Regions from separate parts of the Dactylosporangium sp. NPDC049525 genome, predicted to be linked through region 1. Evidence: riboswitches for the same ligand, from Rfam matches in the RefSeq annotation. Region 1 holds a riboswitch; each other region holds the start of a gene.
The links. Region 1 has a riboswitch for cobalamin ahead of AB0K00_RS36390 (CbtB domain-containing protein). Riboswitches for the same ligand answer to the same signal wherever they lie in the genome.

Region 1 (9,533 bases):
CTCGTCGACGTCGCCTTCTGCAACATCGACCTGCGGGCCCAGACCTGGCCCAACGACCGCAGCGAGTATGCGCTCATCGACCGCGTCGACGAGCGCACCGCGAGCGCCGAGGCGGCGATCCGCGCGAAGCCGGACCACGAGTGGCCGGACCCCACCTCGTGCGAGCAGGCCCTGCGGGCGGTGCACTACCTGCGCACCGGCGCGCACCGGGATCCGCACGGCTTCATCCTGATCCGCCGGCGGATGCTCGGCAACCGGCTGCCGCCGCACGTCCGCGACATCCTGTGGACGCTGCTGGTCACGGACTACAGCGACCACCAGGAGTAGATGTCACGGCCCTCCTCGCGGGCCTCCTGCGCGAGACAGGCGAGGGCGACGAGCCGGTCGACCTCCCAGTCCTCCAGCAGGAACCGGTCCCCGTAGGCCTGGATCTGCTCCTCCTGCAGGCGGACCAGGCTGGCGACGAACGCGTCGTTGGCCCGCACCGTCCACGGACCCAGGCGCTCGGCGTCGATGGTGTCGACACCGTCGACCAGGGGCTCGTCCGGACCGAACTCGCTCACGTCCCGCCCGTCGATCTCGGCGACGAACTCCTCGACCTCCAGCACCCAGCCCCGGCAGTCGACATACGGCAGGTCGTTGCACGCCGGGCCGAGGCCGAGGTCCATCGCCGCCAGCTCTTCGCCGGTCGCGGCAAAGTACTCCATCAGCATGCCCACGCGCCGACGATATCGCGGGTTGTCACTGCGGGCATCCGCACCGGATCACCGTCCGGCGATGCGTGCGGGGAACCGACCCTGCGCTACGAGCCGAGCGCCCCGCGGCCGACGCTGACGCCGGACCACGCCCGGGTCCGCTGACTGGCCAGCACGACAAGGTAGAGCGGTCACGCGCCCGCGGCCTGGCGGGCCGCTCCGAGCTCGCCCGTCGATCACCCATGGCATTGAACCAGAGCCAGGCGTGGCTGCTGCCCTTCAGCGCCGTCGCCGGGCTCAGCCGCGGCTGAGCAGCAGGTACCGCTCGTCGGTGACCGTCTTGCCCCACAGCGCGTCGTCGCGCAGCGCCAGCACCTCCGCCTCCCGGCCGTTGCGGCGCACCAGGGACGCGCAGTCGGCGGCGGAGATCCCCGCACCGGTCGACCAGCGCCCTTCGACCAGGACCAGCCGGCCTCGCGGCCGCAGCAGAGCGGACCAGCGGGCCAGCACGGCGGCAGGATCGGGCAGCGCCCACAGCACGTGCCGGGCGAGGACCACGTCGAAGGACGCGGCCGCGAACGGCGGGTCGGCCGCGTCGCCGAGGACCAGCGGCACCGTGACGCCGTGCCGCCCGGCCTTGTCCCGCGCGACGTCGAGCATCCCGGCCGAGGCGTCCAGGCCGTACACCCGGTGCCCGGCCTCGGCCAGGAGGACCGAGACGCTGCCCGTCCCGCAGCCGAGGTCGACCACCGACACGGGCGCGGCGGGCAGCGCGGCCGACAGCAGGGTCGCCCACGCGGCGCGGACGGCGGGGTCGCGCAGGCCGTGGTCCGCCTCGTCGTCGAACGTCGCCGCGTGTGCGTCCCAGACTGCTCGTGCACCACCCATCGGCCGATCCTGGCACAGTGCCGTGGCGGCGGTCAGCTCACCGACCCCCTGCGCCGGGCCGAGAAGTTGATCACCTGAGAGATTGCGCACCCGGCGGTTGCCCGCGCCCTGAGCTGCGGCGCAGGTCGCCCCGCGGCGGGCCGCTGATCAGCGCGTCGATTGACACGCTGGTACGCCGTCCGTACCGTCCGAAACGAAACGTGACGGTGAACGGAAGCCGGTGCAAGCCCGGCACGGTCGCGCCGCTGTAACCACCACCCGTGGGAGTCAGACCCGGCCACTGTCACGACAACGCTCGATGGGACGCGAAAATCCCGCAGGAGGCTGCATCTGATGAGCTCGATCTCGGCTCTTCCCACCACCCCGGTCACGGCACCCGCCCCGATCCCGCTGCGGCAGCTCCTGCCGTGGGCGGCGTTCGGCGTCGTGCTCGCCGTCGTCCTGCTCTACTTCGTCGGTGCCGAGCAGGGCATCACCTCGGTCTTCGCCGGTGAGACCGTGCACGAGTTCGTCCACGACGGCCGGCACCTGCTCGGCTTCCCCTGCCACTGAGACGGGGAACCCAGATGTTGCATGCCCGTAGCCTGCTGGTGCGCGGGATGATCGTCGGCGTGGTCGCCGGCGTCGCCGCGTTCCTGTTCGCCTATCTGTTCGGTGAGGGCCCGATCAACGACGCGATCGCGTTCGAGGAGGCCCACGCCGCGCCCCTGGCGCCCGGTGAGCACGAGCACGAGCTGGTCAGCCGGACCGTGCAGAGCACCGTCGGCCTGGCCACCGCCTCGATCGTGTACGGGGTCGCGCTCGGTGGCCTGTTCGCCATCGCCGTCGCGGTCACCATCGGTCGCATCGGCCGGATCAGCGCCCGCGCCACCGCCGGCATCGTCGCCCTCGCCGGGTTCGTCGGAGTGGCCCTCGTGCCGTTCCTGAAGTACCCGGCCAACCCGCCGGCCACCGGCAACCCCGACACGCTCCAGCACCGCACCGGCCTGTACTTCCTGATGCTCGTCATCGGGGTGGCCGCGGTCGTCGGCGCGATCGTCGTCAGCCGGTCGTTGCAGCCGCGCTACGGCACCTGGAACGCGACGATCGCCGGGGTCGTCGGCGCCGCCGTCGTCGTCGGTGTCGCGATCGCCCTGCTGCCGGCGGTCAACGAGGTGCCGGAAGGGTTCGCCCCGGTCCTGCTGTGGCAGTTCCGCCTGGCGTCGCTGGGCACGCAGGCGGTCACGTGGGCCACGCTCGGCCTGCTGTTCGGTTATCTCACCGAACGCAGCGAGCGCACGTCCACCGTGGTGAGGGCCCAGCCGGTCGCCGCCTGACCAGTTCGTCCGTGATGCCCGGTGGAGCCGTCTCCGCCGGGCATCACCGTTTCAGCATGCTTGCCGCGCTCACAAGTGCTGCGGGCACGCTGGAGACCTGCGGCCGGGCGCCGCGCGCCCGGCAAACCCGGCGAACACAAGTAGCGTGGCAAGCTGGTCGGGCACTGCGCCGATCGATGTCATCAGGAACGGGGATCCCTCGATGAGCAACGCCAAAGTGGTCGCACGCTACTTCGACATGTGGAACACCGGCGACGTCGCCGTCGCCGCCGAGATCCTGCACCCCGACTGGGTCGATCACGCCCACCCGGAGGTCGCCGGCGTGGCCGGCGTGCAGCAGTCCGTCCAAGCCGTCCGGGCCGCCCGCCCGGACCTGCAGTTCACCGTGCACAGCATCCTGGGCGACGACGACCTGGTCGCCGTGGTCGGCTCCGTCGGGCAACCGGCCGATGGCGGCCCGGGCAACCTCGTCTGGCTGGTCCGGCTCGTCGACGGCCTGATGGCGGAGCTGTGGACCTACCAGTCACGCTGACCGCGGGCGGGCTCTGACCTGAGCCTTCTCGCCCTGCGGGCCGAACAGGTGCAGGATCTCCACCGCCTGTTCGCCCGCGGGGCCGAACCAGTGCGGGATGTTCGTCTCGAACTCCGCTACCTCCCCGGGGCGCAGCGTCAGCTCCTGCTCGCCGAGGATGAGCCGCAGCTCGCCGGCCAGGACGTAGAGCCACTCATAGCCGGCGTGGGTGACCAGCTGCGGCTCGCTCGGGCCGAGCACCTGCTTGAACACCTGCACCGGTCCGGGATACCGGGTCAACGCCACGACAACGCTGCCCTTGCGGTTGCGCCGGGGTTTGAGGTGTACGCGGGGATCACCCGTCGCCGGTGCCGCGACGAGCTGGTCGAGGGCCACGTGATGCGCCTTTGCCAGCGGCAGCAGCAGGTCGAGCGTCGGGCGGCGCCGGCCGGCCTCGAGGCGCGACAGCGCGCTGACGGAGATGCCGGTCTCGGCGGACAGCGCCTCGAGGGTCAGGCCCCGCGTGCGGCGCAACGCCCGCAGCCGCGGGCCGATGTCGTTGATGAGCCGCGCCACGTCGTCGTCCACTCCGCCATTTTTGCAGTTCTGGCAAATTCTCTGCGGGTTCGGCGGGATTGCCCGTGACGATCGTCGGCATGGATACCCTGCTCCGTGAAGCGCCCAGGCCCACCCGGCACCGCTGGCTGGTGCTGGCCATCTGCTCCATGAGCCTGTTCGTGGTCGGGCTCGACACGACGATCGTCAACGTGGCGCTGCCGTCGATCGGCGCGGGCCTGGGCGTCGGCACGCGCGGCCTGGAATGGACGGTCGACGCCTACACCCTCGTCCTGGCCGGCCTGCTGATCTCCTCCGGTGCGGTCGCCGACCGCTTCGGCCGGCGGCGCGTGTTCCAGCTGGGGCTCGTCGTGTTCGCGGTCGCGTCGGTGGCGTGCGCGGTCGCGCCCTCCATCGAGACGCTCATCGCGGCGCGGGTCCTGCAGGGTGTCGGCGGGTCGATGCTGAGCCCGGTCGCCCTCGCGATCGTGGTCAACGTCATCACCGACCCGAAGGAACGCGCCCAGGCGATCGGCGTCTGGGCCGCCGTGTTCGGCGCCAGCATGGCGCTCGGCCCCGTCACCGGCGGCCTGCTCGTGTCGGGTCTCGGCTGGCGGTCCGTGTTCTGGGTCAGCGTGCCGCTGATCGTCGCGGTACTGGCACTCACCGCGGTGTACGTCCCGGAGTCCAGGTCGCCACGGCCGCGAGCCATCGACGTGCCGGGGCAGCTGCTGCTGATCGCGTTCGTCGGTGGATCGGTGGCGCTGCTCATCGAGGGCCCGCACGTCGGCTGGGACTCCCCCGCCGGCTACGCCTTCGTCGCCGTCGCGCTGGCGGGTTTCGTGCTCACCTCGATGCGGCGCCGCGAACCGCTCATGGACCTGCGGCTGTTCCGGCGCGCCCCGTTCACCGCCGCGGTGCTCGGCGCGGTCGTCGTGTTCGCCGGCCTCAACGTGACGCTGCTGCTGAGCACCCTGTACCTGCAGCACGCCCGGGGCCTGACCCCGGCCGCCGCGGGCCTCGTCACGCTGCCGATGGCCGTCGCCGCCACGGTGTGCGCGCCGCTGTCCGGGTTCCTGGTCGGGCGGTTCGGCCCGCGGCTGCCGCTGCTGCTCGCCGGCGGTTTCGCGGCCGCCGGCGGGCTGTGCCTGGTGCGCCTCACCGACCACACCGGCCTGGCGGTGCTGCTGGCGGCGTATCTGTGCATCGGGGCCGGCATCGGCTTCGCGAACGCCCCGATCACCAACACCGCGGTCGCCGGGCTGCCGGCGGACCGGGCCGGGGTCGCCGGCGGCATCACCTCCACGGCCCGCCAGTTCGGCGCGGCGATCGGCGTGGCGATCGCCGGCGGCCTGGTCGCCGGGGCCGGGCCGGCCGGGCTCGCGCAGGCGTCGCGGCCCGGCTGGTTCCTCGTCGCCGGCTGCGGCCTGCTCCTGCTCGCCGTCGCCCGGGTCTCCCCGTCCGGCCGCCGGTAGACCGCGGGGAGGCCGCGGGAGGCCGCGCCTTTTCCTGCGCCTCGCGCGCTTTGCCGGCGTCCGTGCTGAAATCGGCCGCTATCAGTGGGCCTGCCTTTTATTCAGATGCTCGCTTTGCGGGACAACGAGGAATGTCGAAGACATATACGCTCGTCATGTCCTGGACACCGACGGGTGATCCAACAACGGGGACAGAAGTGCGCGCGCGCCGATTCCGGCGGCACATTTCTGCATGGGCATCAACGGTGTCGAATGATCACGTCGCCAGCCTCTGCGATTGCCGGTGTCGCCGGCGGGTCCATCACGTCTGAGGGGAACTGGATGAACCGCCGAAACAGACTCATCGCAAGCGCAACACTGATGGTGGGTGCACTGCTCATCACCTCCGCCACACCGGCCGCGGCCGACGAATCACCGGTCGGCACGTCCGCGTCCGCCGGCGCGAGTGACCAGCTGGTCCAGGCCGATCTGGCCGGGCGCCAGGAACGCCTGATGGCATTGAAGTCCTGGATCATCACCCAACCCGGCGTGGAGAGCAGCGGCTACGTCGAGTCGGTGAACGACGCGAAGAACCTGGCCACGACAATCCTGTGGGCAGGGCCGGTCAGCGCATTCCAGCAGGCCATCCTTGCCGAGGCGAAAAGCCGCGGCATCGCGGTGACCGTCCGGCAGCGCAAATTCACCCGGCAGCACCTGATCGACGCCGCCCAGGCGGTGTCGAGCAGCGCCGGAAAGGGCGCATTGCAGGGATTCTCGGTGACGTCCGTCGCCACCCTGGACCCCGACTTCGACGGCGTCGTGGTCCGCGGCAGCCACACCGGCGTGCCGAGCAGCGCGCTGGCCAACGCCCAGGCGGTGACGGCCAAGGCGCTGTCCGCGCAGATCGGTGTCGACGTCTCGGTCGGCGGCGCGGACGGCACGATCAGGCCGTCGGTCGCGACCCGCTCCAACGACACGGCGGCGTTCAACGCCGGTGGGTACATGCTGTCTCCGAGCAGCGGCACGACCTGTTCGACGGGCTGGGGGATCCTGCTCAACGGGGTCTACCGGACCACCACCGCCCGGCACTGCTGGCGGCACGACTACCGGGCCCGCGACGGCAGCGCCGGCTACGGTGACGGCCTGGTGAACTCCTCCGACGGAGCGGCCCGGGTGATGACCACCAGTGGCTTCTACTGGATGTTCGACGGCGCGTGGAACGACAGTTCCGGCTACAAGAAGACGGTTATCGGATACGGCGACGTCAGCTCCGGCGACTCGGTCTGCACCAGCGGCGGAAACTCCGGCGTGCATTGCGGTATCCAGGTCGGCACCATGTGCGTGCTGTTCAACGACGGCATGGGATTCGGCAACATCTGCACGATCCGCGGCCACCAGGTCAACAACGGCATCTCCAACATTCAGGGTGACAGCGGCGGCCCCGTCTTCACCCTCGGCGGCGCCGGTCAGGTCCGGGCGACCGGCATGATCCAGGGCCTGCAGGGCGGCTGGCAGAACTGCACCGGCGTGCACGACGGCGGCGCCAACTGGTGCAGCGACTGGGTGTTGTTCTCATCCGCACGGACGATCAACAACGCACTCGGCGCGTCACTGCGCACCGGGTGACCTGAGGCGTGCGGCGGCGCGGACGCTTTCCCGGCGTCCGCGCCGTTCGCGGGTCGCCTCCACATTCCGGCCGCCGGATGCGGCTGAAGGCGGTGGTCTAGCCGAGGAGGGCCGGGTCGGCGTCGCGTTCGGTGCCGCACGCGGTGCACTGGACCGTGTGCTTGACCCGCAGCGGGATCAGGGGCACGAAGAACAGCGACAGCTTCAACACGCGCTTGTACAGCGGGTGGGCGACCGTGTTGCCGCAGTGCGGGCAGCGCAGGGTCAACGTGCGCAGGTGCTTCACCCGCCAACCCCAACCGAAGATCAGCACGGGGGGCAGCCTAGCGGGTGGCGGTCCGGTCGTGGACGCGGCGCCCGGCGACGAGGCTCGCGACGGCCAGGACGACCGCGGCCAGGCAGGCCAGGAACAGCATGGCGACATACGGGTCCTGGATCTCGATGCGGCTGTTGGCGAGGCGGTCCGCGGGGGTCAGCGCGGCCGGCACCAGCGCCGGGATCAGGCGGGCCGGGCCGTAGCTGGACACCAGCACGACGCCGGTGAAGACCAGCAGCGGGGCGAGCATGCTCACGGACAACGCGGCGAGCAGCGTGTCCCGGCGGCGGCCGGCGCGGGACAGCACCAGGATGACGGCGGCGACGCCGCAGCCGATGGTGAAGACGGCACCGCCGACATTCGCCGGCACCGGCGGGAACACGAACTGGCACGCCACCCAGATGCCGGCCGCGGCGAGCGAGGCGGCGACGCCCGTGGCGAGGGCGCGGCCGGTCACCGCGGTCCGGCGGGCGGTGAAGGCGAGCAGCCCGATCAGGTAGCTGGTCAGGAACACGGCGAAGATCGGTACCCCGAAGCGGGCCTGCTCGTCCGGCGGCCCGTGCGTGCCCAGCCGGGCCACGAACGACGCCGTCATCACGGCGATGAACAGGCATCCGCCGGCTCGGACGGCGCGGGCGGCCCGGCCGTCGCCGACCGGGCCGAGCACGCCGGGCCGGCGGCCCACCAGGGCCACCACGTGCAGCAGCGCGATGAGTCCGACCAGCCCCCACCGCAGCGGGGCGTACGCAATGCTCGCCGACCACTGCAGCACCCCGGCGAGCACCGCCAGGGCCGCGAGCGGATAGCCGATGGTCCGCAGCACCGCGGGCTGCGCCAGGACGGTGCTGGCGCAGCCGAGGGCGTGCATCCACCGCTCACGGCCGGGTGGCACGGCGGCGGTCTCGGCGCGCATCGCCCGGCCCCAGTCGCGGCGGCCGGGTGGCAGCAGCCGGGCCACGACGGCCAGCAGCAGGTCGGCGCTCACCAGGCAGCTCGCGGCTCGGTGCGCAGCTGCCGGGCCGGCGCCGCCGCGGGTGCGAGTGCCGCGGCCAGCTCCAGGCCGGCGCTGGTCAGCCGGTACAGGTGCCGGGGTGGCCGGCCCTGCGGCGGATCGGTCTCCCACGACGCCTCGAGCAGGCTCCGGTCGGAGAGCCTGATGAGGATCGGGTAGAGCGAGCCGGCCTTGAGCCCGACCTCCTGGCCGAGCTCATAGCCGTAGCGCCACCGCGTGGGGTCCGCGGCGAGGGCGCGCAGCACGGCCGCGGTCTGCGGGGATGGTTGTCTGGCTCGGGTCACCCGTTAACTCTATATACATAGAGAAGCGCGCGCTAGGCCGCCGCGCGGGCCCGGCGTTCCGAGGCGTGCATGAGGACCGAGCCCCACATGCGATACGGGCGCCACGCCTGCGTCAACCGGGCCACCTCGGCGTCGGACGGGAGGGCCGGCAGGTCGTACCAGCGCTGCATGCCGGCCCTGGACAGCTCGTCGCCGGGCAGCGCGTCGACCAGGCCGGCGCCGCGCATCACGATGGCGACGGCGAAGAAGTCCCCGACGCCGCGCAGCCGCTTCACGTCCGCCAGGGCCTCCGGCACCGGCAGGCTGCGCAGCCGGGCCCGGTCGAGGCGGCCGTCCAGGGCGGCGGCCGCGATGCCGTGCAGGCGGGTCACCTTCTCCTCGTTGATGCCGGGGAACTCGGTGATGCGCAGCAGCTGCTGCGGCGGGGGGAACGCGTGCACGGTGGTGCCGCCGATCTCGAACGACTCGCCGTAGGCGCGGGCCATCCGCTGCCGGATCGCGCGGCCCTGCTCGATGCGCAGCCGGTGGGCGATGATGAACGCGCAGGCCGCCTCGTAGGGCGAGTGGAACAGCACCGGGCGCAGGAACGCATGCTGCCGCTGCAACGCGCCGATGACCGGGTCGCGCTCGCCGACCTGCGGCCAGCCGCTGCCGTCGGCGTCGAGGGACAGCACGGCGAGTGCCTGCTGCCACGCCGCCGCGGGGCCCTGCACCTCGCCGGTGACGGTGTCGGGTGCGGTCTGTCGCAGCAGCACGGCGGCGGAGTGGGTCCAGCCCTCGACCGGGAACGCCATGACGATGGTGCGGGCGTCGCCGGCGGGCTGGGTCCAGCCGCCGAAGTACTCGTTCTGGCGTTCCAGGTCATACGGGCCGGTG
Region 2 (9,533 bases), on a different contig from region 1:
GCCCACGGGGGAACCCGGCATCATGTGCCGATGCGATCCGGCAGCACCACAGCGGTCACTACGATCCGACTCGCGGTGCTGACCGTCGTCGCGGCGCTCGGCGTCGTGCTGCCGGCGGGGCCGGCCGCCGCCCACGGGCAGCTGGCCATGTCCGACCCGGTGCAGGACAGCACCGTGGACCAGCCGCGGGCCGATGTGGCGCTGTATTTCACCGAGCAGCCGGCGTCCTTCGCGTGGTTCACCGTCACCGCGCCCTCGGGGCAGCGGGTCGACGGCGGGTGGCGCGGCGGGGAGCCGAAGCGGCTCGACAAGCCCGTCCAGGAGTACTTCCTGGTCGAGGGGAAGTTCGAGCCGAAGGTCTACAACACCGGGTTCCCGGCGCTCGTCACCGTGTCGCACTGGCCGGAGCAGGGGCTGTACGTGGTGGCGTACCAGTCGGTCGCCTCCGACGGCGAGGCGGTGAAGGGGCAGCTGCGGTTCACCTACAGCGGCCAAGCGACGCCGGCGCCGGCGGGCTGGACCGCGCCGACCGCCGGGCCGTCCGAGGCGCTGACCCGGGCGCTGAACAAGGAGAGCGCCCCGGCGGCGACCCAGGCGGCACCGACCGCCGGGCCGCAGCAGGCGCTGCCGCCGCCGGTCACCCCGGCGACGCCGTTCGTGCTCACCGACTGGCTGCTGCCGGCGCTGCTCATCGTGGGTGTCGGCGTCATGATCTGGCTCGCCGCCCGCCGGGCGCCGGTGCAGCCGGAGAAGAAGCGCCGCAAGGCCGCCCTCCGATAACGGGACGGTCGCTAGCCGGTCGCTGACCCGCAGGTCTGCTGGATCTGCCCGGTGAGCCGGTTGGCGAACGCCGGGTCGGCGATGACCCGCTGCTGGTACTGCTCGACCTGCGCGTCGCTCAGCCCGGTATAGACCGGTTTGCTGGCGTACGCCTCGGCCATCGCCGCCGGGTCGGTGTAGACCCGCGACTGCACCGAGCACAGGTGCGCGGCCGTCGTGTCCAGGAAGATCGTCTCCAGCCGTTCGGGTGTCGACGACGCGGCGGCGGAGGGTGCGGCGGCCGCCGACGGTGCGGTGATCTTCGCCGGGGTGTTCGACGACTCGTCGCCGCAGCCGGCCAGGGCGGCCGTGACGGCCAGGGAGACGAGGATGAGCCGGATCATGACGGGCCTTTCCGCTGGAAGCTAGACGACGACCAGGGTGAGGTTGTTGGTGTCGGTGGTGCTGCCGTAGGTCTGCTTGACCGTGAGCTGATAGGTGCCGGCGGCCACGTTCGTCGCGTCGAACTTCACCGCGGCGAAGTCGTCGGTCCCGACCGGCAGCGACGCGGCGTCGTTGAGTTGCGTGTACGCCCGCTCCTGCGGGTAGCTCACGACCAGGCCGGTCGGGCCGCCGGAGACGGTGATGCGCAGGTCGTCGACGCCGCCCTTGCGGGCCTGGAACACCAGCTGGCTCCAGACCGGGGTCTTCTTCGGCACGGTGACGGTGGACGTCTTCTGCGTGATCGCGTCGCCGGTGACCGACACGACCGGCAGGGTCGCGGTTTGTGACCCGGTCCGCTTCGTGCCGGTGCAGGTGGTCGCCCCGTCGGCCTTCTCGGTGTACGTGTAGCTCAGCGTGACCGGGTTCAGCGACACGAGCTTCGACGTGGCGACACCGATGTTGAACGCCACGTAGTCCACGTGCCCGGCCGCGAGCGAGTCGCCCTTCGACAGCGACGAGTAGGTCTTTGTGTTCGCGGGGTAGTTGACCGTGAGTCCGGCGCCCGAGGCGGTGACCTTGACGTCGCAGACGTCGCCGGACGCGCCCCACAGCGTGCCCACCCAGCCCGTCTGCCCCGGCAGCATCGGCGCCAGCAGCGGGATGACCAGGCCGAGGTCCGCGGTCGCAGCGCCGGCCGGCGCCGCCGCCGGCAGGACGGCGGCCGCTCCGGCGGCGCAGGCGATGGCGACTGAGGCTGAACGGCGCATCGGAGGGGTCCTTGTCTGTGGGCTGCTGATGTCTGCCAGATCGGCCGGCCCGGCGGGGGCTTGAGCTACCCGCCGAGCGCCATCCAGGTGTCGTACTGGTGCACCGCGATTCCCTCGAACGCCGCGTACCGCTGCGCCGCGCTGTCGACCGCGCTCAACGTCGCCCGCATCGCGCTGCCCGTGCCGCCGTGGAACGTGCAGTACGGACAGTCGCCGAGCGCCTGCGTCTCCGCGCCCAGCCGCGCCGGTTTGGCCGCCTTCCCCGCGCGGCGCAGCAGGTCGTCGGCGACGCCGAGCATGGAGTTGCCGCCGGTGGCGGTGTTGCGGTAGCTCATCACGGTGATGCCGTCGACCCGGGCGAGCACGGCGTCGGCCAGGTTCTCCCCGCCGGCCTGCACCGTCGGCAGCCAGAACGGCACGTCGACCTCGACCGGCGGGCCGACCCGCGCCAGCTCGTCGAGCAGCTGCAGCAGCCGCGGTACCAGCGCCGCTTGTTGCTCTTTCCAGGACGGCAGCAGGTAGGGCTCGACGTCGACGTGCAGCCCCCGGAACAGCCCCGTGGCCGTGGCGGCGCGGGCCCAGCCGAGCGCGGTCGCGTGGTCCGTCGTCCAGGCCGGCTCGCCGCCGAGCGCGTCAAGGGTGATCCCGGCGCCGTCACACAGCGCGCGCAGCCGGGTCAGGTCCGTCACGTCGGCGCGCGGGTCGTAGTACGCGAAGATCGTCGTCACCGAGTTCGCGACGGCCCAGCCGACGACCGCCTCGGGCGGCTCCCGCTCCCACAGCCACATGGCGCGGGTGCCCGGCGGCGCCACCGACGTCTCCGGCGCGAGCGGCGGCAGCCGCCGGTGCACGGCCGCGACCAGCAGGCCTGCGGTCAGCACGACACACAGGACGGCGTGCGCCACGCTCCTGCCCACGTTCACTGTTCGGCCCGGTCCGGCGGCACCGAAGGATTTGGGTCACGTTGACGTCACTGGGAGCCGTGGGACACGATGAACCCCGAGCGGTCATAGGGAGGAACCCAGTGCGAGTCTGGGACGGTCCCGCCACTGTGACCGGGGAGTCACCCTCCAGCGCACGGACCACGGCCGCACCGGCCGGAAGGTCGGGGGGCGGCGGCGATCCGGGAGTCAGGAGACTCCGGCCGCTCACGCTCCATGACCCAGCGGGCGCGGACCCGCTCGATAAGGATGTGCCCGTTGACGTCGCCATACCCGTTCTCGGCCGTGGTCGGCCTGCCCGACCTGCGCCTCGCCCTGCTGCTGACCGCCGTGTCACCGGCGATCGGCGGGGTCCTCGTCCGGGGTGAGAAGGGCACCGCCAAGTCGACCGTCGTGCGTGGCCTCGCCACGCTGCTGCCGGAGGTCGACGTCGTCGCCGGCTGCCGCTTCGCCTGTGACCCCACCGCGCCCGACCCGTCCTGCCCCGACGGCCCGCACTCCCTGGACGCGCCCGCGGCCCGCCGCCGCTCCGCCCTGGTCGAGCTGCCCGTCGGCGCGACCGAGGACCGGGTCGTCGGCACCCTGGACCTGCAGCGGGCCCTCGGCGACGGGGTCAAGGCCTACGAGCCCGGCCTGCTCGCCGCCGCCCACCGCGGCGTGCTCTACGTCGACGAGGTCAACCTCCTGCCCGACCACCTCGTCGACCTGCTCCTGGACGCCGCCGCGATGGGCCGCGCCCACGTCGAGCGCGACGGGGTCTCCGTCAAGCACGCCGCCAGGTTCCTGCTCGTCGGCACCATGAACCCGGAGGAGGGCGAGCCGCGCCCGCAGCTCGTCGACCGGTTCGGCCTGGTCGTCGGGGTCACGTCGCCGACCACGCCCGCACCGAGGGCCGAGGTGGTGCGGCGGCGGCTGGCGTACGAGCTGGACCCCGAGACGTTCGCGGCCCGCTTCATCGAGGAGGACGCCGCGCTCGCCGGCCGGATCGCCACCGCCAGGCGCGCGCTGCCCGGGGTGACGTTGCCGGACCGTCAGCTGGACCGGATCGCGCGGATCTGCCTGGCGTACCGGGTGGACGGGCTGCGCGCCGACATCGTCGTGGCCCGCACCGCGGTCGCGCTCGCCGCGTGGCACGGCCGGACCGTCGTGACGAAGGACGACCTGCGCGACGCGGCCCGGCTCGCGCTGCCGCACCGGCGCCGCCGCGACCCCCTCGACCCGCCGGGCGCGGACCAGGAACGCCTCGAGGAGATCCTGGACCAGGAGCTCGGCGACGACCCCGACGACCCCGACGACGACGCCAGGCACGACCCAGGCGACGAGGACCCGGATACCGGCGGGCCGTCCACGGCCGGCGAGCCGGCCGCTGCCGGTGACGGAGGCGGTGACGGTGGTCCTGGCAGCGCACCGGGCAACCCAGGTCCGCCGCCGGTCGGTCCGCCACCCGCCGGCGATCACGCCGCGCAGGCGCCGCCCGCGCAGGTCGAACCCACGCCGGGCGAACCCTCCGACGGGCCGGTCACGCAGCCGGCCGGGGAGCTGGCGTTCGCGCAGGCGCCGTACAAGACGCGGCTGCTGCGCATCGGCGGCCGGGCCAACCGGCAGCAGGGCGCGCACGCCGGCCGGCGCTCGCCAGCGTACTCGCGGCACGGGCGGGTCGTGCGGTCCCGGCAGCCCAGCGGCGGCAAGCTCGTCAGCCTGCACCTGCCCGACAGCTTGCGGGCCGCGGCAATGCGCGGCTCCCGCAGCGTGCAGACCCAGGACCTCCGCGAGGCGGTCAAGGTGGGCCGGGAGGCCAACCTGGTGCTGTTCGTCGTGGACGCGTCCGGCTCGATGGCCGCCCGGCAGCGCATGGCGGTCGTGAAGACGGCCGTGCTGTCGCTGCTGCGCGACGCGTACCAGCGCCGCGACAAGGTCGGCATGATCACCTTCCGGGGTGCGGAGGCCACCACCGTCCTCGAGCCGACCGCCAGCCACGAGGTCGGCGTGCTGCGCCTGGCCGAACTGCGCACCGGCGGGCGCACCCCGCTCGCCGCCGGGCTGCTCCGGGCCGCCCGCACGCTGCACGGCGAGCGCCGCCGCGACGCCCGCCGCCGGCCGCTGCTCGTCATCGTCACCGACGGCCGGGCCACCAGCGGCGCCGACCCGCTGACCGTCGCGCCCGCGCTCGCCGGCATCCCCGCCGTCGTCGTGGACTGCGAGTCCGGACCCGTGCGCCTCGGCCTCGCCGGGCGCCTCGCCCGCGCCCTGTCCGCCGACTGCGTCCCGCTGTCGGCCCTGTCGCACATGGGGAGCTGAACATGCCGCAGGGCAAGGTCGAGAGCGTGCCCGACGACGGGCTCACCACCCGCCAGCGCCGCAGGCAGCACGTCCTGGCCGTCCACACGGGACAGGGCAAGGGCAAGTCGACCGCCGCGTTCGGCATGGCGCTGCGCGCGTGGAGCGCCGGCTGGCCGATCGCCGTGTACCAGTTCGTGAAGAGCCCGAAGTGGAAGGTCGGCGAGGAGACCGCGCTCAAGGCGCTCGGCGAGACCGGCAAGGGCGGCCCCGTCGTCTGGCAGAAGATGGGCGAGGGCTGGTCCTGGATCCAGCGCCCCGGCACCGAGCGCGACCACGCCGCCGAGGCCGCCGAGGGCTGGGAGCAGATCAAACGCGACCTGGCCGCCGAGGCGCACCGGTTCTACGTGCTCGACGAGTTCACGTACCCGATGAAGTGGGGCTGGGTCGACGTCGCCGACGTCGTTGCCACGCTGCGGGACCGGCCCGGCAACCAGCACGTCGTCATCACCGGCCGGGACGCGCATCCTGACCTGATCGACCTCGCCGACCTCGTCACCGACATGACGAAGGTGAAGCACCCGATGGACGCGGGGCGCAAGGGGCAGCAGGGCATCGAGTGGTAGCCAGGATCGTCATCGCGGCACCGGCGTCCGGGCACGGCAAGACGACCGTGGCGACCGGGCTGCTCGCGGCGTTCGCGGCGCGCGGACTGACGGTGGCACCGTTCAAGGTCGGGCCCGACTACATCGACCCCGGCTACCACGCCCTCGCCGCCGGGCGGCCCGGCCGCAACCTGGATCCGGTGCTGGTCGGCGAGGACCGCATCGGGCCGCTGTTCGCGCACGGGGCGGCCGGCGCCGACATCGCCGTCGTCGAGGGCGTCATGGGCCTGTTCGACGGGCGCACCGGCGCGGGGGAGTTCGGCTCCACCGCGCACGTCGCGAAGCTCCTCGATGCGCCGGTCGTCCTCGTCGTCGACGCGACCGCCCAGGCCCGCTCGATCGCCGCGGTCGTGCACGGCTTCCGCTCGTTCGGCTCCGGCGTGCGCATCGCCGGCGTCGTGCTCAACCGGGTCGGCTCCGACCGGCACGAGCAGATCCTCCGCGACGCGTGCGCCGAGGTCGGCACCCCGGTCCTCGGGGTGCTGCGCCGCCACGACGCGGTCGCCGCGCCGTCGCGGCACCTGGGCCTCGTCCCCGTCGTCGAACGGCACGCCGAGGCCATGGCGTCGGTGCGGGCCCTCGCCGCCGTCGTGACCGCCGGCGTCGACCTCGACGCGGTCCTCGCCGTGGCCCGCACCGCGCCGCCGCTGGCGTTCGCGCCGTGGTCGCCGTCGGTGGCCGAGCCCGTCGCCGGCCGGCCGGTCGTGGCGGTCGCCGGCGGTCCCGCGTTCTCGTTCAGCTACGCGGAGACGGTCGAGCTGCTCACCGCCGCCGGCGCTCAGGTGTCCACAGTGGACCCGTTGCGGGACGAGTCGCTGCCGCCCGGCACCCGCGGGCTCGTCGTGGGTGGCGGCTTCCCGGAGGTGTACGCCCAGCAGCTGTCCGACAACACACCGCTGCGCGAGGCGGTCCACGCCCTCGCGTCCCGCGGCGGCCCGGTCGCGGCGGAGTGCGCCGGCCTGCTGTGGCTGGCCAAGTCTCTCGACGGCAAGCCGATGTGCGGCGTGCTGCCGGTCGACGCGGCCATGACGCCGAAACTGACCCTCGGCTACCGCGACGCCGTCGCCGTCACCGACAGCGTCCTGGCGCCGGCCGGCACCCGGGTCAGCGGCCACGAGTTCCACCGCACCGCGGTCACCCCGCCGGCCGGGGCCACCCCGGCGTGGGCGTGGCGGGGCGAGGCCGGCACCGTGCGGGAAGGCTTCAGCGCGGGGTCGGTGCACGCGTCCTACCTGCACCTGCACTGGGCCGGCGCACCGGAACTGGCCCGCCGGCTGGTCGCCGCATGCGGCTAGTGCTCGGGTTCGGCGCCCGCTCCACCGCGACCGCCGGCGACATCGAGGCGCTCCTGCCGTCCTTCGACGGCAAGGTCGTCGCGCTGTCCACTGTGGAGGCACGGGCGGACCTGGCCCGGCAGGTGGCCGCGCGGCACGGCTGGGAGGTCGTCGTCCACCCGGCCGTGGCCCTCGCCGGCGTCGACGTCCCGAACCCGTCCGGGACTGTCGCGGCCCACACCGGCACCCCGAGCGTGGCCGAGGCCGCCGCGCTGCTCACCGCCCGGGCCTCGGGCCCCGGACTGCTGCTGCTGGACAAGCGGTCCTCGGCGGTCGCCACCGTGGCCGTCGCGGCGCTCGCCCCCGACGTCACCGTCGTCGGGATCGGCGCCGACGGCCTCGAGTCCCTCGCCCCGGCGGGCCGGGCCGCCATCGCCGCCGCGACCGTCCTGTTCGGCAGCAAACGGCAGCTCGACCTCGTCGCGGCCGACGGCGACGCACAGCGGGTCGCGTGGCCGTCGCCGCTGGTGCCGGCGCTGCCGCGGCTGCTCGCCGAGCACCACGCCGCGCGGGTCGTCGTCCTGGCCAGCGGGGATCCCATGTACCACGGCATCGGCACGACCCTCGTGCGGCTGCTCGGCGCCGGGCACGTGCACGTCGTGCCGCACCCGTCGGCGGTGTCCCTGGCGTGCGCGCGGCTCGGCTGGGCCCTCGACGACGTCGAGGTGGTCAGCGCCGTCGGCCGGTCCGTCGACGCGCTGCGCCGGGTCCTGCACGACGGGCGGCGGGTCCTCGTGCTCAGCGCCGGCGCCGGCACCCCGGCGCAGGTGGCGCAGATCCTGCGGGAGGCCGGGTTCGACGCCGGCGGCGTCACCGTCCTGGAGTCGCTCGGCGGCCCGGACGAGCGGGTGCACCACGACGTGGACCGGGCCGGGCCGCTGAACGTCGTCGCCGTCGACTGCCGTGGCGGCGGCGGGTTCCAGGTGGTGCCCGGGCTCGCCGACGACTCGTACACCTCCGACGGCCAGCTGACCAAGCGCGAGATCCGGGCCGTCACCCTCGCGGCCCTCGGCCCGCGCCCCGGCGAGCTGCTGTGGGACGTCGGCGCCGGCTCCGGCAGCATCGCGATCGAGTGGCTGCGCGCGCACCGGTCGTGCCGCGCCGTCGCCGTCGAACGCGACCCGGTGCGCGCCGGGCGGGTCACCGCCAACGCCGGCGCCCTCGGCGTCCCGCACTTGTCCACTGTGCTCGGTGCGGCGCCCGAGGCCCTCGACGGCCTGGCACCACCCGATGCCATCTTCATCGGCGGCGGCTTCACCGCGGCGGGGGTGTTCGAGCGCTGCTGGTCGGCGCTGCGCCCCGGCGGCGGCCGGCTCGTCGTCAACGCGGTCACCGTCGAGTCGGAGCGGCTCGTCGCCGACCTCCACGCGACGCACGGCGGCGAACTGACCCGGATCGCGGTCCAGCGCGCCGCGCCCGTCGGCGGGTTCCTCGCCTGGCGGCCGATGATGCCGGTGACGCAATGGGTGGTGTGGAAGTGACGGTGTACTTCATCGGTGCCGGGCCGGGTGCCGCGGACCTCATCACGGTGCGGGGGCGGGACGTGCTCGCCCGGACGCCGGTCTGCCTGTACGCGGGCAGCCTCGTGCCGGTCGAGCTCCTCGACGTGTGCCCGCCCGGGGCGCGGCTCGTCGACACCGCGAACCTCGACCTCGACCAGATCCTCGCCGAGCTGACCGCCGCGCACGCCGCCGGGCTCGACGTGGCCCGGCTGCACTCCGGGGACCCGTCGCTGTTCAGCGCGATGGCCGAGCAGCTGCGCCGGCTCGACGCCGCTTCGGTGCCGTACGAGATCGTGCCGGGCGTGCCCGCGTTCGCCGCCGCGGCCGCCTCGCTGGGCCGCGAGCTGACCGTGCCCGGCGTCGGGCAGACCCTCATCCTCACCCGCACCGCGGCCCGGGCCACCCCGATGCCGCCGGGCGAGGAACTGTCCACCTTGGCCGCCAGCCGCGCCACGATCGTGCTGCACCTGGCCGTGCAGCGCATCGAGGTCCTGGTCGAGGAGCTCCTTCCCTGGTACGGGGCGGACTGCCCGGTCGCGGTCGTCGCCCGGGCCAGCCGGCCCGACGAGGTGATCCTGCGCGGCACCCTCGCCGACATCGCCGGGCAGGTGCGGGAGGCGGGCATCCTGCGCACCGCGGTCATCGTCGTCGGCCGCGTCCTCACCGCCGAGGAGTTCCCCGACAGCCACCTGTACTCAACCACCCGGCCCCGGTCCTGATCCGGCCCGTTCGGCTCTGCCGCAACCGCCCGGCCGCCCGTACACTGCCCGTTGATCATCGGCCTGGATGTGCCCCGGCCGGTCCCGCCGGGGAGGAAAACCGTGTCGTTCGCACTCACGCGCCG
Region 3 (9,533 bases), on a different contig from region 1:
TCGACGTCCGGCAGGCCGTTGGCGATCGCGGCGTCGTAGTCGGCGAGCGCCTCGGCGAACCGTCCGAGGCGGCGCAGCAGCCCGGCACGCTCGGCGTAGTAGTCGGGGTGGTGCGGGTCGAGGCCGATCACCGCGGTGTACTCCCGCACCCCGTCCTCCGGTGCACTGCGGGCGATGAGCTGGGCCCGGTTGTACCGCAGCACCGACAGGTGCAGGTCCCGCTCACCGGCGGTGAACGTGGCCTGCATGCGTTCGATGCCGGCGTCGATGAGGCGCATCGCCTCGGCCGGGTCGCCGAGGTGCATGGCGATGAGGGCACGGCCGTTCTCGTTGAACGTGAGGTTGTACGCGCGGCGCCGGTCCTCCGGCAGCAGCGACGCGAGCGACACGGCGGTGTTGACCCAGGCGCTGGCCTTGCGCAGGTCGCGGCGGGCCTCGTCGAAGTAGCGGGTGTACAGCATGGCGCGGCCGTACGCGGCCTGCATGTGGACGCTGGGTGAGGTGGAGCGGGCGCAGGCCTCGTCGTAGAGCGCCATGGCCTCGTCGGCGCGCCCCATCGTGGACAGCGCGATGGTCATCTTGACGGTGGCGAGCCAGCACGCCTCGGGCTGGGTCGCCCAGTCGGCGAGGTCCAGGCAGCGCCGGCCCAGCTCGAGGACGGCGTCGTAGTGGCCGGCGAGGATGCAGTCGCCGAGGGCGTCGCTGAGCGCGGCGACACCGGCACCTGACGGGTCGCTGCCGTGCTCGCGGTGGTAGCAGATGGCGCCGAGCCGCAGCGACGGCTCGCCTTTCGCCAGAAGCTCGTCGGCGCGCCGGTCGTGCAGCAACGCCCGCTCGGCCGGGTCCAGCGTGGCGTAGGCCGCAAGGAGCACCGGGTCGTCGCTGACGCAGTCACCGTCCACATAGGACCGTGCCGGGTCGCTGGCCGGCGCGCCGCGCTCCGCGGCGTCGTGCACGATGGTGAGCAGGGCGGGGTCGATACGGCGGGCCAGGAGGGCGAGCCACTCGGCGTCGGTGCGGTCGGCCTCCTCGGCGTGCGTGACGACGAGCGTGCGGGGGCCGATGTCGGCGAGCACGGCCTGCAGCAGGTCGACGAGGCCGTGACCGATCTGGACGGTCCGCGCGTACGGGTAGTACCGGGTCCGCGACTCCGGTGACGCCTGCGACGTGAGGGTCTCCCGCTCGCACGTCAGCAGCGTCGCGAGCTCCGGCGCGGCGGCGAGGATCTCGATGTCGTGCGCCCGCACCAGCTCCGGGTGGGTACGCAGGAGACCGGGAACGATCTGCCGCAGGAGGGTACCGGCGGCGGTGAACGGTCCCCGCAGCCGCCGATGTGCGTCCACTGTGGACAAAATTGGTGACATGACGACTCCTTCAGGACTTGCGCGAGTTCACGGCTTGCGGGAGCGGCGGCGGTCGCGGACGGCGAGCGCGGCGGCGAGGACGAGCTGGCCGACGGACGCGACCAGGAAGAGCAGCGCGTCCCAGAACCGGGCCGTGGGCACGGCGGGATCGGTGACGGCGGCGACGGCGGTGCCGAGGAAGTGCCACGCGAGCGGCAGCGCCACGAACACGAGCACGGCGAGCATGGTGGCGTAGCCGATGGCGTACAGGGGTGCGTACCAGCGGGCGGCGGCGCGGTCGCGCGGGTCCCAGCGGGTCTCGGCGGCGAGCCGGTCGGTGCGCCCGAGCAGCCGCCACATCCGGTTGTGCAGCAGCTCCCGCGCTGTGGCGTGCAGGTCGACGCAGCCCAGGACGGTGGTGATGAGGTGGTACACGTCGGTGCGCAGGAAGAAGTACAGCTGGGCGACGATGCCGAGCAGGGACATGAACGCGATGGCGAGGCAGGCGCGGCCCGCGACCGGGATGCTGCCGTCCGGGTGCCGGGTCAGCCACGCCACGACGGTGAGCGCCGAGGCCGCGAGCACGTCGGCGACCACCCCGGCGAGGATCGGCAGGTACCGCTGCCGCCGCGGCACGACGACGAGCCCGTCGAGTTTCGTCTCGGCCACCAGGAAGTAGAGCCGGTGGCCGAGGTGCATCGAGGAGTGCAGGCCGAGCCGGCGCCCGGCGAGCAGGTGGAACAGCTCGTGCAGCACGACGAACGGCAGCTGCCCGAACAGCACCGTCAGCTCGACGATCAGCAGGTAGTCGGTGAAGAACACGTTGCCGCGGGCTGGTGCGAGCCGCGGGTCGGCGACGCAGACCGCGACGGCGGCGACGACGAGCGCCGCGTAGCAGGCCCAGGCGACCGGCGAGAACAGGGCCGCGCCGAGCCGCTGCCAGCGCGGCGGGGCGGTCTTCTCCCCCGCGCCGCCAGGGCTCAGGAAGTCCAGGTCCCGCAGGGTGTCGAGGAATTCGTCGATGTCGACGGGTTCGCCGTAGCGGTCGGTGTACCAGGCGGCGGCGTCCCGCGGTGGCCGGCCTCCGGCGAGCTCGCGGAGCAGCGCGGCGCCGTCGGGCGGGAACACGCCGTAGGAGTCGCAGTCGGTGCGGCCGACGACGACCCGGTCGCCCTCGTCGAGGTACCGCAGGTCGTGCAGCGCCACTGGGGCGTTCGGCATGGCAGATCTCCTCTGCTGGTGGGCTGGGACCCCGGCCGGGGGTGAGGGTGGGTTGCGCCCCCGGCCGGGTGTCCCGCGGTGTCGGCCTCGTCGGCCCTGCAACTCAGCCCAGGAACTCCGCACAGCAGCACATGCCGTAGCAGTAGTTGTTGCAGAGCCTGGTGAGCCGCACCGCGCCCGCCTTGCGGACCACGATCTTCTTCATCCCGGCGCCGGTGCCGGTTTCCGTGCTGATGTCCGTAGCGATCTGTGCCATTGGGATTCGCCTCCTCAGACGATATGCGTCACGTTGCGTGATGAGAATGGCACGCAACGTGACGACCATGAAGTCGCCCGGGTGACACTTCGACCCCGCCTAGCCGACAGCTACCAGCGGTCGTGATGCAGCGCCTCGACCAGCGGAATCCTGCTACGCCAGCCGTGCCGTTCGAGGTCCGGCACGGTCTCCAGGTGCGTCACCGGGCCAAGGCACAGCCACGCCACGGGACGGATGCCGTCGGGGATGCCGAGCAGGTCGCGGACGAACGATTCGCGGTAGAACGACACCCAGCCCACGCCGAGACCCTCCGCGGTGGCCGCCAGCCACAGGTTCTGGATGGCGAGGCAGACCGAGTAGAGGCCGGCGTCGGCGATCGCGTGCCGGCCAAGCACCGCAGGACCGCCACGGCCGGCGTCGTAGGTGACGACCACGGACAGGGTCGATTCCAGTACACCGTCGATTTTGATGCGTTGGAACGTCTCGATTGCCGGCCCGTCCAGGGTCGCGGCGAACGTCTCCCGCTCCTGCCGCACGTGGTCGTGGAACGCGCTGCGCAGGCCGAGATCGCGCACGAGCACGAAGTCCCACGGCTGCGACAGCCCCACGCTCGGCGCCGCGTGGGCCGCGCCCAGCACGCGGTCGAGGACCTCGGCGGGGATCGGCGCCCCGGTGAACTGGCCGCGCACGTCGCGACGGCGGTGCACGACGTCATACAGGTCGGTGCTCATGAGGGCAGGCTCCCGCTGCTCAGGCCGGCCCCGGCGCGGGGCAGGCGGTGAACGCGAGGCCGGTCTTCGGACTCTCGGATCAACGCCTGACCGTCCGCCTTCCCAGCCCGCAGGCCAGTGACCGCACGCCACGTTCGGCGTGCATGGACGGCAGCTCCCCGATCACCGCGGCGGGCCCGTGCCGGATTCACACCGGCTTCCCGATTCTCCCCGGTCGCCCGGGGCACCTCGCATCAGTTCATGCCGCCGCCGAGCTTAGACGCACAACCGGAAGTGCGTCGTGAGGCGGCCGTCCTGCAGGAGGTGGAACGCGAGGGCCGGCGGCGCCTCCGGGCGGTCCTCCGGCTCCCAGGGCAGCAGCATCGTCGACTCGACGCCCGGGGCGGCCAGGACCGGCACGCCGGCGAACGTGCTCACCGCGGCGGTGTGGACGTGGCCGCACAGCACGGCGACCACGTCCGGGTGCCGGCCGAGGACCTCGGCGAGCCGCCCGGCCCCGAGCTGGCGGACCTGGTCCGCGGCGGGCTTGCCGACCGGCACCGGCGGATGATGGCAGCACACGAACGCGGGCGTGCCGGCCGACGCCGCGAGGGTGCCGTCGAGCCAGTCGAGGGTGTCGTCGTCCAGCCAGCCCTCGGCGTGCCCGGGGACGCTGGAGTCGCACAGCGCGAACACCGCCCCGGCGACGGTCTCGACCCGGTTCACGGGACCAGTGGCCGGCTCCTCGTCGAGGAGTTCACCGCGGAACATGGCCCGGTCGTCGTGGTTGCCCGGGAGCGCCAGCACCGGCACGCCGAGCTGCTGGAGCTTGCCGAACACCGCGTACTCGGCGGCGAGGCCGTGGTCGGCGACGTCGCCGGTCACCACGATCGCGTCGAGCGGGCGCTGCAGGCCGGCGAGGTACGCGATGACCCGCTCGAACCGGTCCGGCGGCTTCGATCCGACGTGGAGGTCACTGAGATGGGCGATGAGCACCCCTGCTGGTTACCCCAGCAGCGCTGCGCTACCCGCCGACTCGAACGCGGCGCGCACGTCGTCGGGGCTTTCGGTGAAGTGTGCCCAGCTGTCGATGTGGACCGGCAGCACCGTCTTCGCGCCGAGGAGGCGGGCCGCCTCGAGCAGGCCGGCGGCGCCGAGGGTCAGGTCGGCGTCGCCGAGCAGCGGGGTGCGGGCCTTGCCGCCGAACAGGATCGCGACGTCCACGGCCGGGAAACGGTCGGCGATCTGCGCCACGACGCCCAGGGACGCGTTGTCGCCGCTGACGTAGACGGTCGGCAGGTCGTCGCCGTGCAGCACGAAGCCGGTGACGGGGCCGGTGAGGTGCTCGGTGCCGTCGGGGCCGTGCTGCGCCGGCACCGCGGTGACCCGCACGAGGCCGCCGCCACCGGGCCGGGACAGGTTGACCTCGGTCCACGGCGGCAGGCCGACCGTGGGGCCGCCCAGCCGGGCGGCCGCTGCCGGAGTGCTGAGCATCAGGGGTACCGACGCCGCGAAGGCCCGACCGGAGTGGTCGAGGTTGTCAGGGTGCTGGTCGTGGGACAGCAGCACGACGTCGACGGTGCCGGCGTCCGCCGGGGTGCCGGCCGCGGCCGCGGTCTTGGTCAGCACCCGGCTGCCGACGGCGTAGTCACCGGGCGGGTCGAACGTGGGGTCGGTCATGAACGTGACGCCGCCGACGGTGAACACCGCGGTCGGGCCGCCGAACCGGCGGATCTGGAAGGTCATACCGCCCAGTCTCCGGCCGGGCGCGGCCCGCCAGCAGTGGCTGGAACGCCATCCTCCGATACGATCAAGCCATGGACCGCTCACCCACGACGGTCGGGGTGCTCATCGGCGACGGCGCCCCGATGCTGGAGGTCGCGGTCGCGCCGCGGGTGTTCAGCGTCGCCGGCAGCGGCTTCGAGGTGCGCACCGCCGGGGAGCACCCCGGCCCGCTGTCGACGACCGCGGGCATCGCGATCAGCGCCCCGCATGCCCTCGACGACCTCGACGCGGCGGGCGTCGTCATCGTGCCCGGCTGGCGGCCGCCGGGCGGCGCCCCGGTCGCCCCGGGCATCCTGGACCGGCTGCGCCGCGCCCACGACGAGGGCGCCACCGTCGTCGGGCTGTGCATGGGCGCGTTCGTCCTCGCCGAGGCCGGCCTGCTCGACGGCCGGCGGGCCACCACGCACTGGCGGCACCTGGCCACGTTCGCCGCCCGGTTCCCGGCCGTCGAGGTGGTCGACGACGTGCTCTACGTCGACGAGGGCACGGTCGTGACCAGCGCGGGCAGCGCCGCCGGGCTGGACGCGTGCCTGCACCTGCTGCGCCGCGACCACGGCCCCTCGGTGGCCAACACCGCCGCCCGTGCCCTGGTCGTGGCGCCGCAGCGGGCCGGCGGGCAGGCACAGTTCATCGAGCGTCCGGTCCCCCAGCTCCGCGCCGGCGACGCGGTCGGCGACGCGATGCGCCACGCACTGGAGCACCTGGAGGACGTCACGCTCGACGTGGATCGTCTGGCCGCGGCGGTACATCTGAGCCGCCGCACGTTCGACCGTCGCTTCCGGGAGACGACGGGCTCCTCGCCGCTGCGCTGGCTGCTGCTGCAGCGGGTGCTGCGCGCCCAGCACGTGCTGTCCACCACGGACCTGGACATCGACTCGGTCGCCCGCACCTGCGGCTTCACCGACGGCGTCGCCCTGCGCCCCCACTTCCGCCGCCTCGTCGGTGTCCCCCCACAGTCCTACCGCGCCAGCTTCCGCGCCTCCTGACGCGGAAGGGTGCGGATGGCTTTGCCATTATACGGACATGGTCTTATGCTCATATCTTGGATTGCACGGACCAGACGTCGTTACGCTTCGGGCGTGGACAGGAGGAGCGACATGAGCCCAGCGGTTATCGCTGCCCACATGCCGGCCGCCATCAGTCTCGACGACGTTGCAGCCATGGCGGACGCGGATGAGCACCACCGCTATGAGCTCAGTCGAGAAGGGGTGTTGTCCATCCTGCCGCCGGCCACCCCAGAGCATGCGCTGATCGTGGCCAGGCTGGTTCGCTGGTTCTTCGTCAACGGGTTCGAGGACGAGCAGGTCACCACGGACTGCGGCATCGACGTCTGGGGCGGACGCCAGCCCGACGTGACGATCTGGGCGAAGGGGAAACCACCACGCCCGGCCCGCTCGAGCTATGCCGGCACCGACGGACTACTCCTGGTGATCGAGGTCGAGTCACCCGACAGCAAGGTGATCGACCGGGTGGTCAAACGCGACGAGTATGCGGCGGTCGGCATCCCCCGCTACTGGATCGTCGAGCGCGACACGGCGACCACCGTGCACGCCCTGATCCTGGAAGACGGCCGATTCGTCGCGGAGCACGAGCCGCGGCCGCTCGCATGGCTCGTGGACGGGCCGGTGCCGGAGCTCAGTTGACGGCGAGGGACAAGCTCGCCGGCGATGCGCCAGGCGACCAGGTCTCTGGAGTTTCGCAGTTTTGGGTGTGTGCCTCTCATCTGATGAGGTAGTCGAATATCGATTGATTTCGTTGGCGTGATCCCGAGCTCGCCCTCGAACGCCACCACGAATTCTGGCTGGAGAGGCTCGAAGGCTGCCGAGCGCACCACCACATCGGGCCTCCGCGTCCGCTTCGGGACCTACCCGAACCATGATCATGGGGTGATTCGTTTCCAGTTCAGGCCGTCGGTGGAGAGGTAAGCGGCGTCGACGGTGCGGGTGAGGTAGCCGCCGCCGGCGATGGTGTGCACCGGTCCGGCGTCGCTGCTTTCCGGGTTGGCGGGCAGTCCGGTGAGGGTGATCGGCTGGTATCGGTTGCCGTTGTCACGACTGGCGCTGAAGGAGGTGGTGTGGACGGTTTCGCTGGGCACGTTCGCGATCACGTGGCTGCCGTCCTTGGTGATGAACGAGTTGCCTGCGCCGTATGACCACGGTGCGGTGCCCTGCCGGTCGACCCACTGCCAGGTCGAGCCGCCGTCGCTGGTCCGGTACACGTGTGCGCCTCCGCGTGGCGAGCCGCTCATGAGCACGACGTATCCGGTGATGCCGTCGAGGGTGGTCGGATACACGGATTCGCTGCTTTGGGGTGCGGCGTTCGGGTGGTCGGTGAAGGAGTGCACCGACCAGGTCCGCCCGGCGTCGCTGCTGACGGCCAGGACTGGTCGCTCGTCGGACTGCTCATCGGTTCCGCTGATCCACAGCGTGTTCGGGTTCGGCCGAGCCGTCCGCCCAACGAAATACTGTCCGGGCGGTTGGTTGGCCAACGGCGCGATGTGTCCGGCCTGCGGATCCACCACCCACATCCGGCATGTCTGCCGGTAGTCCTGTCCGGGCTGGCCACCACAGTCGTACCGGATCCAGCCTTCGGCCGGCACCGCCGCAACCGCAGCGGTCTGCACGGTGATGTCCTTCCAGGTCCGGCCGCCGTCGACGCTGACCGTCCCCGGCTCGATCAGACGCGGCTGGGCCGACGACCCGGACGATGGGAGCGGCCCGCGGACCGACACGCCATCGAGCTGGACAACCTCGGGTGCTGTGGCGAGCACCCGCTCCGCCCGGACGTCCCGGCTGCGCATCGTCCAGGAGCGGCCACCATCGTCGGAGCCCACCAGGTCTTGCGTGCACAACTGCGGCCCCGCCGGGCAGGAGGCGACGATCGCGTACAGGTGCGTGAGGTCGCCCGCGGCGACCGACAGTACCGCGCCGTCCCGGGTCCGCTGACTGGCATCGCCGATTCCCGCCCCCCGTTCGAACCCCCGGTGGTCGGAGTTGGCCACCGCGACCGAGCCGACCGCGATCAACACCGCGGCGAGCATGCCGGCACCGCCCCGTGCGAGTGTCCGCCGCCGGCGCCGGCGCTGCCCCGACGCGTACAGGACTTCCGCAGTCAACACGCTCGGTGGCGCGGACCTGGCGGTGGCGTCGTGAAACAGTTCCCGGATGTCGGTCATCACTTTCCCTCCAAGTCGATCACCAGCGGCCACCCAGCCCCGACGGGCCCCGGCTCCGACCCGGCCGCAGGGCGGTCCCCCGAACTGGCATCCGCCTCCTCGCCCGGCTCGTGGACCGGCGCGCCGAGCAGCTCACGTAGCAGCGCCAAACCGCGCGATGTCTGGCTCTTGACGGTGCCAGCCGAACAGCCCAGAACCTCGGCGGTCGCTGCGATGTCAAGGCCCTGGTAGTACCGGCACACCAACACCGCCCGCTGCCGCGGCGGCAACCGGCGCAGCGCCGCGACGAACGTCAGCCGGTGGGCCACCGTCTCCGTGTCGTCCGCGCTACGAACAACATCAGGCACGTCAGCGACCCGCCGTTCCCAACGCCGCCACGCCCTGCGAGTCTCCGCGAGATACGCCCGCACGAGGCAGGTACGAACGAACGCATCCAGGGCCGCCGGATCGCGCACCCGCTGCCAACCGGACGCCAGCCGGACGAAAGCGACCTGCGTGAGGTCGTCCGCCCAGTGCCAGTCGCCGCACAGCAAATAGGCCGCCCACCGGACCGCATCACGACGGGCCGCGAAGTACTCAGCGAACCGACGCTGCTCGCTCGGGTCATCATTCACCACGGCAACCTCCTCACCTACCAGGTGCCCACCCACCCAGCCAAAGGTTGAGCGACCCGACAACATTGAGCCCTTCCAGCCTCATGATTCGTGGTGGCGTTCGAGGGCGAGGACGGCCTTGGCGACGGTGCCGACGCGTTCGGCGCAGCTGCCGACCTCGGCGAAGATCCGCCACGCCTTCCGGGTGGCGAAGCCGCGTTCGCGCCGGGTCCGCGGATGCTGTTGACCGTCCGGTTACGGGCCCCGCTGTGCCTCTTGCGTCAGGCTGATTGAGAGCGGCGTCGCGGTCACGGCGATAGCGTGCCTGGCAGGATCATGGCCATGGACAGCTCGTCGAGGAACGTGCCGTCGATCAGCAGGCAGTCCACGCGGCGGCCTTCGTGGACGAAGCCCATGCGCTCATACAGGACGACCGCCCGGTGATTGTGG

Region 2: linked by a shared signal. The riboswitch ahead of AB0K00_RS51495 (VWA domain-containing protein) and the one ahead of AB0K00_RS36390 (CbtB domain-containing protein) in region 1 are both predicted to bind cobalamin.
Region 3: linked by a shared signal. The riboswitch ahead of bluB (5,6-dimethylbenzimidazole synthase) and the one ahead of AB0K00_RS36390 (CbtB domain-containing protein) in region 1 are both predicted to bind cobalamin.

Annotation. Positions count from the first base shown of each region.
Region 1 covers NZ_JBFAPO010000034.1:44,726-54,258, reverse strand. The annotation lists gene AB0K00_RS36405 (hypothetical protein) at 1-327, shown strand, start outside; gene AB0K00_RS36400 (hypothetical protein) at 306-719, opposite strand; gene AB0K00_RS36395 (class I SAM-dependent methyltransferase) at 993-1,583, opposite strand; cobalamin riboswitch at 1,746-1,877, shown strand; gene AB0K00_RS36390 (CbtB domain-containing protein) at 1,917-2,135, shown strand; gene AB0K00_RS36385 (CbtA family protein) at 2,150-2,899, shown strand; gene AB0K00_RS36380 (nuclear transport factor 2 family protein) at 3,102-3,431, shown strand; gene AB0K00_RS36375 (XRE family transcriptional regulator) at 3,423-3,998, opposite strand; gene AB0K00_RS36370 (MFS transporter) at 4,067-5,440, shown strand; gene AB0K00_RS36365 (hypothetical protein) at 5,801-7,045, shown strand; gene AB0K00_RS36360 (zinc-ribbon domain-containing protein) at 7,143-7,358, opposite strand; gene AB0K00_RS36355 (hypothetical protein) at 7,369-8,346, opposite strand; gene AB0K00_RS36350 (helix-turn-helix transcriptional regulator) at 8,343-8,657, opposite strand; gene AB0K00_RS36345 (hypothetical protein) at 8,690-9,533, opposite strand, start outside.
Region 2 covers NZ_JBFAPO010000076.1:22,329-31,861, reverse strand. The annotation lists gene AB0K00_RS51515 (copper resistance protein CopC) at 31-780, shown strand; gene AB0K00_RS51510 (hypothetical protein) at 792-1,163, opposite strand; gene AB0K00_RS51505 (hypothetical protein) at 1,185-1,970, opposite strand; gene AB0K00_RS51500 (hypothetical protein) at 2,036-2,875, opposite strand; cobalamin riboswitch at 2,935-3,130, shown strand; gene AB0K00_RS51495 (VWA domain-containing protein) at 3,170-5,209, shown strand; gene cobO (cob(I)yrinic acid a,c-diamide adenosyltransferase) at 5,212-5,814, shown strand; gene AB0K00_RS51485 (cobyrinate a,c-diamide synthase) at 5,808-7,148, shown strand; gene cbiE (precorrin-6y C5,15-methyltransferase (decarboxylating) subunit CbiE) at 7,139-8,668, shown strand; gene cobM (precorrin-4 C(11)-methyltransferase) at 8,650-9,408, shown strand; gene AB0K00_RS51470 (cell wall-binding repeat-containing protein) at 9,511-9,533, shown strand, end outside.
Region 3 covers NZ_JBFAPO010000010.1:142,971-152,503, reverse strand. The annotation lists gene AB0K00_RS17760 (tetratricopeptide repeat protein) at 1-1,364, opposite strand, end outside; gene AB0K00_RS17755 (hypothetical protein) at 1,392-2,564, opposite strand; gene AB0K00_RS17750 (hypothetical protein) at 2,668-2,820, opposite strand; gene bluB (5,6-dimethylbenzimidazole synthase) at 2,931-3,551, opposite strand; cobalamin riboswitch at 3,591-3,797, opposite strand; gene AB0K00_RS17740 (metallophosphoesterase) at 3,807-4,526, opposite strand; gene AB0K00_RS17735 (MBL fold metallo-hydrolase) at 4,536-5,276, opposite strand; gene AB0K00_RS17730 (helix-turn-helix domain-containing protein) at 5,348-6,301, shown strand; gene AB0K00_RS17725 (Uma2 family endonuclease) at 6,440-6,958, shown strand; gene AB0K00_RS17720 (sialidase family protein) at 7,195-8,490, opposite strand; gene AB0K00_RS17715 (SigE family RNA polymerase sigma factor) at 8,490-9,107, opposite strand; gene AB0K00_RS17710 (hypothetical protein) at 9,195-9,377, shown strand; gene AB0K00_RS17705 (GNAT family N-acetyltransferase) at 9,392-9,533, opposite strand, start outside.